Regions from separate parts of the Actinoplanes sp. NPDC051494 genome, predicted to be linked through region 2. Evidence: riboswitches for the same ligand, from Rfam matches in the RefSeq annotation. Region 2 holds a riboswitch; the other holds the start of a gene.

What was found. A riboswitch is a leader RNA that binds a small molecule or an ion and turns the genes downstream of it on or off. The one in region 2 is predicted to bind cyclic di-AMP.
Region 1: another riboswitch for cyclic di-AMP. It lies ahead of ACIA6A_RS32490 (C40 family peptidase); the one in region 2 lies ahead of ACIA6A_RS14695 (C40 family peptidase).

Annotation. Positions count from the first base shown of each region.
Region 1 is NZ_JBITDZ010000011.1:287,957-292,910, forward strand. It holds gene ACIA6A_RS32480 (SDR family NAD(P)-dependent oxidoreductase) at 1-131, opposite strand, end outside; gene ACIA6A_RS32485 (RNA polymerase sigma factor RpoD/SigA) at 684-1,685, shown strand; gene ACIA6A_RS32490 (C40 family peptidase) at 1,801-2,748, opposite strand; cyclic di-AMP (ydaO/yuaA leader) riboswitch at 2,776-2,904, opposite strand; gene ACIA6A_RS32495 (DUF3817 domain-containing protein) at 3,109-3,435, opposite strand; gene ACIA6A_RS32500 (hypothetical protein) at 3,447-3,878, opposite strand; gene ACIA6A_RS32505 (DUF6158 family protein) at 3,985-4,230, shown strand; gene ACIA6A_RS32510 (DUF1360 domain-containing protein) at 4,249-4,821, shown strand.
Region 2 is NZ_JBITDZ010000003.1:463,705-468,658, reverse strand. It holds gene rsmH (16S rRNA (cytosine(1402)-N(4))-methyltransferase RsmH) at 1-980, opposite strand, end outside; gene mraZ (division/cell wall cluster transcriptional repressor MraZ) at 1,128-1,559, opposite strand; gene ACIA6A_RS14695 (C40 family peptidase) at 2,756-3,550, opposite strand; cyclic di-AMP (ydaO/yuaA leader) riboswitch at 3,590-3,764, opposite strand; gene ACIA6A_RS14690 (MurT ligase domain-containing protein) at 4,229-4,954, shown strand, end outside.

The sequences.
Region 1 (4,954 bases), on a different contig from region 2:
GCAGGGAGCCGGTCGAGGGTTCCGGGGCGCACCGGGGCGACCACGCGCCGGCCGGAATCCCGGAGCAGTCGCACGACGGCCCCACCCAGCCCACCGGTGGCACCCGTCACGAGCACGCTCTGATCTGTCATGGGCCCACGGTAAGGCTGTGTTCTACGTCACCGTGGAGGTGGTCATGGAACGCACCCCGCGGCGGCCGTCACCCATGCGGGGAGTCACCCGTGCGGGTTAGTGAACTGCGGCGCGATGTGCCGCATCGTGGCAGGTGGTCCCGATCCGTACGGCCTCCGCGCGCTTTTACCGCGAGGTTTTGTTTCATGCCCGGCGGCAACCTGTCGATGCAGCACATGAACCCCAGCGGCTACCTGGCCGTACTGGGTGGTGACGAGCGTCGCAAGGTTGGCCGTGATGCCCGTCGCTGTGACGAATGAAGGGCTGATGGTGTCATGTAACAGACCCGGGGTATCCGTTTGTCCGACGCATCCGACCCGGGGTGTGGCTCCGAATGTCTTCCGACCGTGACAGTCGGGGAGAGCCCTCAGAAAAGATGCAACGGGCTCTCAGGTGGCACTCAGACACTCGTGACACTTTCAACTCACCAGACGGAATCAGCGCAGCACATCACTTGTTGTGTAGGTGTCAGCACCGCAATGCACGAACTGCGGACGTTACGGGGAGGGCTGATGGACGCAGGTATTGCCCGTAACAGGGTTAGTGAAGGCAATGAGGGGACCGTGGGCAACGTGGAGAAGAGCACCGTGATGAGGACCGATCAGGTTGCCGAAGAGCGCGACCTCGTCGGAGTCTACCTGCACGAAATCTCCCGGACGCCGCTACTGGACGCTGCCAGGGAGGTCGAGCTCTCCAAGGCAATCGAGGCCGGCCTCTACGCCGAGCACCTGCTCGACACCGGTGAGGTCCGTCGCGGTGTGAGCCGGGAGGAACTGGAGCGGCTGGTCGTCGACGGCAAGAAGTCGAAAGACCTGTTCATCCGGGCCAACCTGCGCCTGGTCGTCTCCATCGCCCGCCGCTACGTCCGGTCCGGCATGCCGATGCTCGACCTCATCCAGGAGGGCAACACCGGCCTGGTCCGCGCCGTCGAGAAGTTCGACTACGAGCGCGGCTACAAGTTCTCGACGTACGCGACGTGGTGGGTCCGCCAGGCGATCAGCCGGGCGATCGCGCAGCAGGAGCGCACCGTGCGCCTGCCCGTGCACCTCGTCGAGGACGTCAACCGGATGCGCAACGTCACCCGCCAGCTCGTCCGTGAGCTCGGCGCCGACCCGGAGCCCGCGCAGGTCGCCGCCGCCCTGGGCGTGACCGTCGAGCGCGTCACCGAGCTCACCCGCTGGGCCCAGGACACCGTTTCCCTGGACACCCCGGTGGGCGACGACGGCGACACGAACCTCGGCGACCTGGTCGCCGACAGCGACGCGCCGTCGCCGGAGGAGATCGTGCTCACCGCGCTGGAGCGTCAGCGCATCGAGGGCCTGCTCAACCACCTCGACGACCGGTCCGCGGGCATCATGCGGGCCCGGTACGGCCTCGAGGACGGTCGCGAGCACTCGCTGACCGAGGTGGCGTCGCGTTTCTCGCTCTCCCGCGAGCGCATCCGCCAGCTCGAGATTCAGGCGCTCGGCCGGCTGCGTGAGCTGGCCCGGGCCGAGGGCCTGCAGGCCGCCTGACCTCTCGACCGACCACAAAGGCCGGTGCCCCGACAGGGGTGCCGGCCTGTTCCGTATCTGACAACGGCCGGCACTCCCTCGCGGGAGGCCGGCCGTTACCCGTTGGTGCGAAGGATCAGCCCACTCGCCCGTACGCGTACGGGGTCATGATGTTGATCGTCCGTTTCTTCACCGGGGCGCCGGCGTGCGACGCGTCGATGATCATGCCGTCACCCACGTAGAGCCCCACGTGCGCGAGACTGCGGTAGAAGACGAGGTCACCCGGCTTCAGCTCGGAACGGGAGACCCGGGAGGTGGCGCTGTACTGAGCCGCCGCGTTGTGCGGCAGCGACTTGCCCGCCGCGGCCCACGCCGCCGAGGTCAGCCCCGAGCAGTCGTAGGTGTTCGGGCCGCCGGAACCGTACTCGTACATGAGCCCGATGGCGCCGTACGCGAACGAGACCGCCGTGCCGGCGGAGCCCGCGATGTTCGGCACCGAGCCGGTGTACTTGGTGGCCTTCTCGGTCTCCCGGCCGTACGCCGCCTTGCGCATGGCGTACAGCTCCTTGAGGTTCCCCTCGATCTTCTTCTTGCGATCGGAGAGTTCCCTGACCTCGGCGGCCTGCTTGTCCTGGGTCGACTTCAACGCGGCCTGACGCTCGCTGTAATCCTGCGTCGTGGCCGTGTAGGTGTCGATGTCGCGCTGCCGGGTCCGGGACATCTGCTCCAGGATCGACATGCGGTCCATCAGGTTCGAGCTGCCTTCGAGGACGACGTTCATCGTGCCGACCTTGCCGGTCTTGTAGGCCGACGACGCGATGAGCTTCATCTGGTCCCCGGCGTCCGCGAGTGCTTCCTTCGCGGGCCCGAGCGACTCGGCGAGTTTCTTCTCCTCGGCCTTCGTCTTGTCCAGGCTGATCTTCATCTTGTTGTACGACTCGACGATGTCCTCGAGCTCGTCCGACGCCTTGGTGATCTTCTTGGTGATGTCACTGGACGAGGGTTCCGCGTGCGCGGCTGCCGGCGCGATGGAACCGGTGATGGCGATCGCTAATGCGGCGACCACCAGGGTGCGTAGCCTCATGCGGGCGTGTCGCAACGGTGCACGGCCTCTCTTCCGCTGAGCCGCCTACCGGGTTAGCTGACGGATTCGGGCGGGAAGAAGGCCCTACCGCTTGCGCGGATTCACCCCGGATGCTGCTCGGTGGGTCCCCGGTTCGCGGCAGGACGGACGCGGACCCCGGGGGACGGGGTGGTCGCGGTGCCCTGTGCGATTCGGCGGCGCTGGCCGGTGCCACCGAGGGCGTGGCTGCGGACCGGACCAACCGCATCAACTTAGCGGCGATCCACATTAAAACAAGAGCCCGAAGAGTGACTTGCGCCAATTATCACTTTTATTCGAATGATCCTGATAACGGAGCGCGTTTCAGCCGTTACTTTTCGCTTATTCTGCCATCGCGGGTTCCGCGTTCAGGGCCTCCGGGATCCATTTACGGGTGACCACCCGCTCCGCCCAGAACGAGAAGAACGGAATCGTGCCGGCCAGCATCACCAGCAGCATCCGCTTCAACGGCCAGCCGGCCCGCCGGCTCAGGTCGAACGCCGCCACCAGATAGACCATATAGAGGAACCCATGGAACGGCCCGATCGTGGCGACCACCGTGTCGTTGTGGCCGATGTACTTCATCGGCATGCCGACGATCACCAGGGCGATGAGGACCACCCCGACGATCCAGGCGATGATCCGGTAACGGGTGAGGGCTCCCTGCACGATCCACGTCCTTAGTTACTGGGTGTTGCCTTCTTGTATCCGGGGTAGTCGCCGGGCCGCGCGCCGGGGTGGGCGTTCAGCCAGGCCAGATAGTCGTTGTACGCGGCCAGCTCGGGGTCTTCCTCGGCCGGCGTCCGCTGGGCGGTGGAGACGCGCACGGGGCGGCGGATCGTCACGCGCTCCGCGTCGGCGGTCTCGATCTCCTCGGCCGGCTCGTCCCCGGCGGCCGGCCGGCCGCTCCGGAGCTCCTGCTGGACCTCGCGGAACCAGATGAATCCGACGAACAGCGCGAAGACCGGCCACTCGAATGTGTAGCCCCAGCTCAGGGCGTTGCCCTCGGTGGCGCGGCTGAATTGCCACCAGCCCAGCCCGAGGAAGCTCACGATCAGCACGACCGCGAACACGTGACGTGCGATCCACGCCGGGGTCCACAGCCCTCTCATGCCGTCGAGCGTACCGGCGTGGGTTTGGCGACCGACCGCACGGGCAACGGTTGCAGCAAGCGGCCCCGGCCGAGAGCAGCCGCGGGCCCTTGGGGAAGGAGAGATCATGCGCGAACCCGACGCCGATGATCTCCTCGGCACCGCGACCGGCATCGATCCGGCCGGCCTCGCCGACGAGGACATCATGCGCGAACTCGGCAGTCTGCACCGCACCCGGCTGGACACCCTGCGCCACGGCCCCGACGCGGCGCTCAGCACGCACCTGCGGCGCACGGCCGAGCTGGAGACGGAGTACCTGGCCCGGCATCCGGGCCGGGAGGTCGACCCCCATCGGCTGACCCAGGCACTGTAAAAACTGAAGGGACCCCCCATGCTTCCCTCGTTGCGCGGCCGGCTCGACCGGCTGCGGCGGCAGTACGCGCCCCACGAACACCGCCCCCTCGACGGATACGTCATGACGATGGGCGCGTTCGGTGCCCTGGCGGCCTCGCTCGCGGCGACCGCGAAGCTCACCGGCCGGCCGGTGCCCGAGCGGCCCGCGGTCGGCGATGTCGTGCTGATCTCCCTGGCGACGCACAAGCTGAGCCGGCTGATCGCCAAGGACTCGATCACCAGCCCGCTGCGCGCGCCGTTCACCCGTTACCGCGAGCCGGGCGGCAGTGGCGAGATCAACGAGGAGGTACGCGACCAGGGCAGCTCGCTGCGCCACTCGCTGGGCGAACTCGTGAGCTGCCCGTTCTGCCTGGCGGTCTGGGTCGCGACCGGGCTGACCGGGGGACTGGTGCTCGCCCCCAAGCTGACCCGCCTGACCGCGACGGTGTTCACGGCCACCGCGGTCTCGGACTTCCTGCAGATGGCCTATTCGGCGGCGAAGGAGGGTGCGGAGGGCGGACCTGCCCCGAAGCCCCGTCAGCCGCTCAACGGCCACGCGCTGAATTCCTAGTTTGTGGTCCAGGTCACAATTGCTACCGGAATGGCGGTGGGGTGCCGACCGTTGATGACAGATGTCGGTGTGACCAGTGTCCCCGGGCCTCACCCTAAGCCTTCGCGGAATACCGTTCGGCTGGAGCCGCGTT
Region 2 (4,954 bases):
AGCAACCGCAGACTCGGACCGGTGCCCGGCAACTCGACCGGCAGATCGATCGGGCCGGTGCTGCGCGCCCTCTCGGCCAGGGCGCGCTTGACGATCCGATCCTCAAGAGAGTGGTACGACATGACGACAAATCGCCCTCGGGGCGCGAGCCGGTCCAGAGCGGACGGCAACGCGTTCTCCAAGGCGGCGAGCTCCCCGTTTACCTCGATGCGCAGTGCCTGAAACGTTCTTTTCGCAGGATTTCCACCCGTACGCCGCGCGGCGGCCGGAATCGCGTCCCGCACCAGGTCGGCGAGCAGGCTCGTCGAGACGATGCGTGCCTTCGCCCGTTGCTTGACGATCGACGACACCACCCGGGTGGCGAACTTCTCCTCGCCGTACACCCGCAGGATCCGGACCAGTTCACCCGGCTCGTACCCGTTGACGACGTCCTCCGCGGTGGGCCCGTCGGACTGGTTCATCCGCATGTCCAGCGGAGCGTCCTTCGAATACGCGAACCCGCGGTCCGCCTCGTCCAGCTGCAACGAGGACACACCCAGGTCCATCAGCCCACTGTGGAACGCCGGCAGCTTCAGCTCGGCGAGCGCCTCCGGCAGCTCGTCGAAGACCGCGTGCACGAGATGGGTACGCGCCTCGAAACGAGCCAGTCGATGCCGCGCGTGGGCCAGCGCCTCGGGGTCGCGGTCGAGCCCGACCAGCGTGACGTCCGGATACCGCTCCAGCACCGCCTCGGCATGCCCGCCGAGTCCGAGAGTGAAGTCGACGTGCACCGCCCCGGGCCGATCCAGCGCGGGGGCCAGCAGCTCGATGCACCGCTCGAGCAGCACCGGCACATGCGTGCCTCGCAGCTCCCCCATGTCGACCCCCATAGCCCCAGCTCTTTCTCGCGCGTGCCATCCGTACACCGGTGTGTTCCGGTGGTCTGTGTTCCGGTCGTCCGTACTACCGCCAGACGTCGTTCCGTACCGCCAGATCCCCATCCGCTCGTGCCCGTTTGCCGTTCGGGCGCGCCCTCTGGACACACGCCTGGCGCCGGGGAAGAGGCGCCAGGAGCGGGAGCGGCTGGAGATCTCGCAGTACGGCGGCAGCGACGTCCGGACCGTCTCGACGGCCGGCAGATGCCACGCCTACAGTCCGCCGGGCAGCACCCCCTCCTCGATGTCGGCGAAATCGTCCTCGCTCGCCGAGAGGTACTGCTCCCAGGACTGCTTGTCCCAGATCTCCACCCGGGTACTCGCCCCGATCACCACGAGCTCACGGTCGAGAGCCGCATACTCCCGCAGGTGGACGGGGATGGTGACCCGCCCCTGCCGGTCAGGGATCTCGTCGTGCGCACTGGCGAAGAACACCCGGCTGTAGGACCGGGCAGCCTTGTGGGTGACGGGCTGGTCCCGCAACTGCTCCGCGATCCGCTGGAACTCCGGCATCGGGAACACGTACAGGCAACGCTCCTGCCCCTTGGTGATCACGACACCTCCCGCCAGCTCGTCCCGGAACTTCGCCGGAAGAATCAACCGGCCCTTGTCATCCAGGCGAGGGGTGTGCGTGCCGAGGAACATCCGGCCACCCCCCTGCCCATTCGGCGGCTTCGCGGTCCGCCTGGTTCACTCGGGCCGGCAGGTCCAGTCCGGCCTGCCACTGCGCTCCACCTTACTCCACTTCCCTCCACCCGCAACCGGAATCGGCCCGTCCGCGAACCGTATTCGCAGACGAATCCGCACGTCAGACGCGGTGGAGCGGGGGTGGAGGGCTTCAGCCCTCAGACCATGGTCCACTTTCCGACAAGCCGCCCACCCGGGCACGAAACTCCACCGATTTCGGGCGTTCCAGGCCCCAAAATGCCCTCAGGGGAGGGAAGTGGAGGAAAGAGAGGAAGCGAAGTGGAGGGAAAAATCAACCCCCACGCCCCCATCAGCCACCCACCCCTGCCCGGACCACCCGCTACCGCAGGCTGTTGCCCACCCCACACCACCCACGACCGCCACCCACCGCCGGCGGCATCCTCCCGCTCGACGGCCGAGACGGATCGGCCCGGACGGAGGCGCACAATCCCCCACCGGACACGTCTCCCGCACGACGGTAGAGACGGATCCACCTCGCTCAGGACCGGCCCGGATGGATGCGCCCACTCCCTCACCGGACGGACGCACCGCTCAACCGACTGCGACGGACACTCCTCCCACGCCAGGCGGGCGCACCGCTAGGCCGACCGCGACGGCCTCTCTCGCACCACGCGGGCCCGGCCGACCGCAACAGACACCCTCCCCACGCCAGGCGGGCGCACCGCTCGGCCGACCGCGACGGACGGAGAGCCTTCTCGCGCCAGGCGGGCCCACCGCTCGGGCGCACCTCGACGGCGCCGGGAACGGCCGGCAGCCCAAACAGGAAGAAAGAACGATCGTTCTACCGGCAACCGGAGGATGCCAGGACAGGACCGCCCGACCGAGGTGGGTGGAGAGGCAGCCCGGCCGAGGGAGGCAGGCGGCCGAGGGAAGCAGGCGGCCGAGGGAAGCAGGCGGCCGAGGGAAGCAGGCGGCCGAGGGAAGCAGGCGGCCGAGGGAAGCAGGCGGCCGAGGGAGGCAGAGAGGCCGATTCACCAGGCTGCACGATGCGCTGCGCAGCGCCGGGGACAGCCCCGACCGGGCCGGTGCCGGACGACAGCAGGGCGCGGCCTGTGGAAGGCCGCGCCCTGCTGAACTGTCCACTGCTTATCTTCGGTGCCTGGCCGCTCTACTTCCCGGCGATCCGGAGGTCGTCAGGCCGCGAGGCGGCGTACGACGTAGTTGCTGCTCCAGATCTTGTGCTTGCCGACCCGGGCTCCCGAGTGCGGCGAGTCGTAGATGTAGCCGCCACCCGCGTAGATGCCGGCGTGGTAGCCGTGGCCGCCCGAGCGGAAGACGATCAGGTCACCGACCTGCTTCTTGCTCTTGCTGACGGACTTGCCGTAGTTCTGCTGCGAGTTCGCCTTGTGGGGCAGGCTCTTACCCGCGGCCTTCTTGTACACGTACTTGGTGAAGCCCGAGCAGTCGAAGCGCTTGGGGCCCGACGCACCGTACTTGTAAAGAGCGCCCTTGTGCTTCTTGGCCTCGGCCAGGATCTTCGCGCCGCTGTTCTTGACCGTGATCCGGACGCTGCCGGAGTTGAGCGCCTTGACGGAGCCGCTGCCGGTGTACTGCGTGTGGAGCCGGACGCTGCCCGTGGGCTTCGTCGTCAGGGTGGCCGTGCCGCCCTTGTTCAGCTTCTTGGTGGCAATGGTGACCCACTTGCCGTTGCGCTTGGCCTGCAAGCGTACGGATCCGCTGGTCACGACCTTGCCGGTCTTGGGGTTGATCACCTTGGCGGTCACGGAGACCTTCTGACCCCACTTGATGGTGCGAGCGGAGTAGCGGTTGGCGATCTTGGGGGTGACCTTCGCCGCCGCTGCCGCCTTGACCACGGGGGCCGCGGTGACGGGCGCTGCTGCGGCGGAGGCTGCCGGGGTCGCGACCAGTTGGCCGGCGCAGAGGCAGAGTCCCAGGGACAGTGCTGCTGTTCCGGTACCGACGGACATGCGGCGGCCACGGCTCGAACTGCGTTCGTGCACGGTAGAGATATCCCTCCGGCACGCCTGCGAGGTTAGCTGTCGGGTTCGGGCGGGAAGGTGTGCCCGGTCGCCAGGAAGACGACTTCACCCCAAGGTCCGCGAGTCTGTTCGGCTCGTGATCGGACCGGTTATGGGTCCCCCGTCCCTGCCCCCGTCTGCCTGTTTTGGTCGTTCGAGTTCGTCGGTCGCTCCGAACGGACCGGGGCAGGGCTCGGCGTGATCCGTTCGATGCGAGCGGCGAGCGGGTGCTCACCGGCCCGTCCTTGCTACCTGAATTTTCCGCCGACCGTTAGCCCCACCGTCATCACTGTGAGTAATTGGCACGCGAGCCGATGTCCGCTTTGTAACCGCGCCGTGACAAATGCCGCGACCCTGTGCGCATGGTCGATCACACTGCGCCGATGGTTACGGGTGAATCAGAACACACAAAAAGCCGCAGCCGGGCTGATCATGGACGCCCACCAGGTCGGACTATTGCCATCGCAAACACCCCTACCGGCGCTAATACGGCACCGGACGACCCTGGTTGATCATCCTTTCGGAGGAGGGCGGCCGGAGGAGCGGTGCGGTTGTCCACAGGCCCACCTGGGACCACTCGACGTAGTGTCCGTTTCCGGTACCCTCGCCACCGTGACGGACGGGAAAATGCCCCTGCGGGCCAAGGTCGCGAGTTCGGTCTCGCGCGGTGCTGCCGCCCTCTCCAGGGTGGCGGGCCGCGGTGACGGCTCGGTGATCGGCGGGTGGATCGGTCTCAAGATCGATCCGGACCTGCTGCGCAACCTCGCGTCCGGGCGGGCCATCGCGCTCGTCTCGGGCACCAACGGCAAGACGACTACGACACGTTTCGCGGCGGCGGCCCTCGGGGTGCTGGGCCCGGTCGCCACCAATTCCTTCGGCGCCAACATGCCCACCGGGCACACGTCCGCACTGGCGAAGGCCGGGGCGACCCCGTTCGCCGTGCTGGAGGTGGACGAGCACTACCTGGCCCGGGTCATCGAGGAGACCACGCCCCGGGTCGTGGCCCTGCTCAACCTCTCGCGCGACCAGCTCGACCGGGCCAAGGAGGTGGCGATGATGGCGCAGATGTGGCGCACCGCACTCGCCGCCCACCCCGACGTCGCCGTGGTCGCCAACGCCGACGACCCGATGGTGGTCTGGGCCGCGGTCAACGTGGCGCACGTGAGCTGGTTCAGCGCCGGCCAGCGCTGGACCGACGACTCCTGGGTCTGCCCGGAGTGCGGCTCCCCGATCAACCGCGCCGACGGCGACTGGTGGTGCACCGGCTGCACGCTGCGCCGCCCCAAGGCGCAGTGGTCCGTCGAGGACGACGGCGTGCTGGACCCCAAGGGCGACTGGCACCTGGTCAAGCTG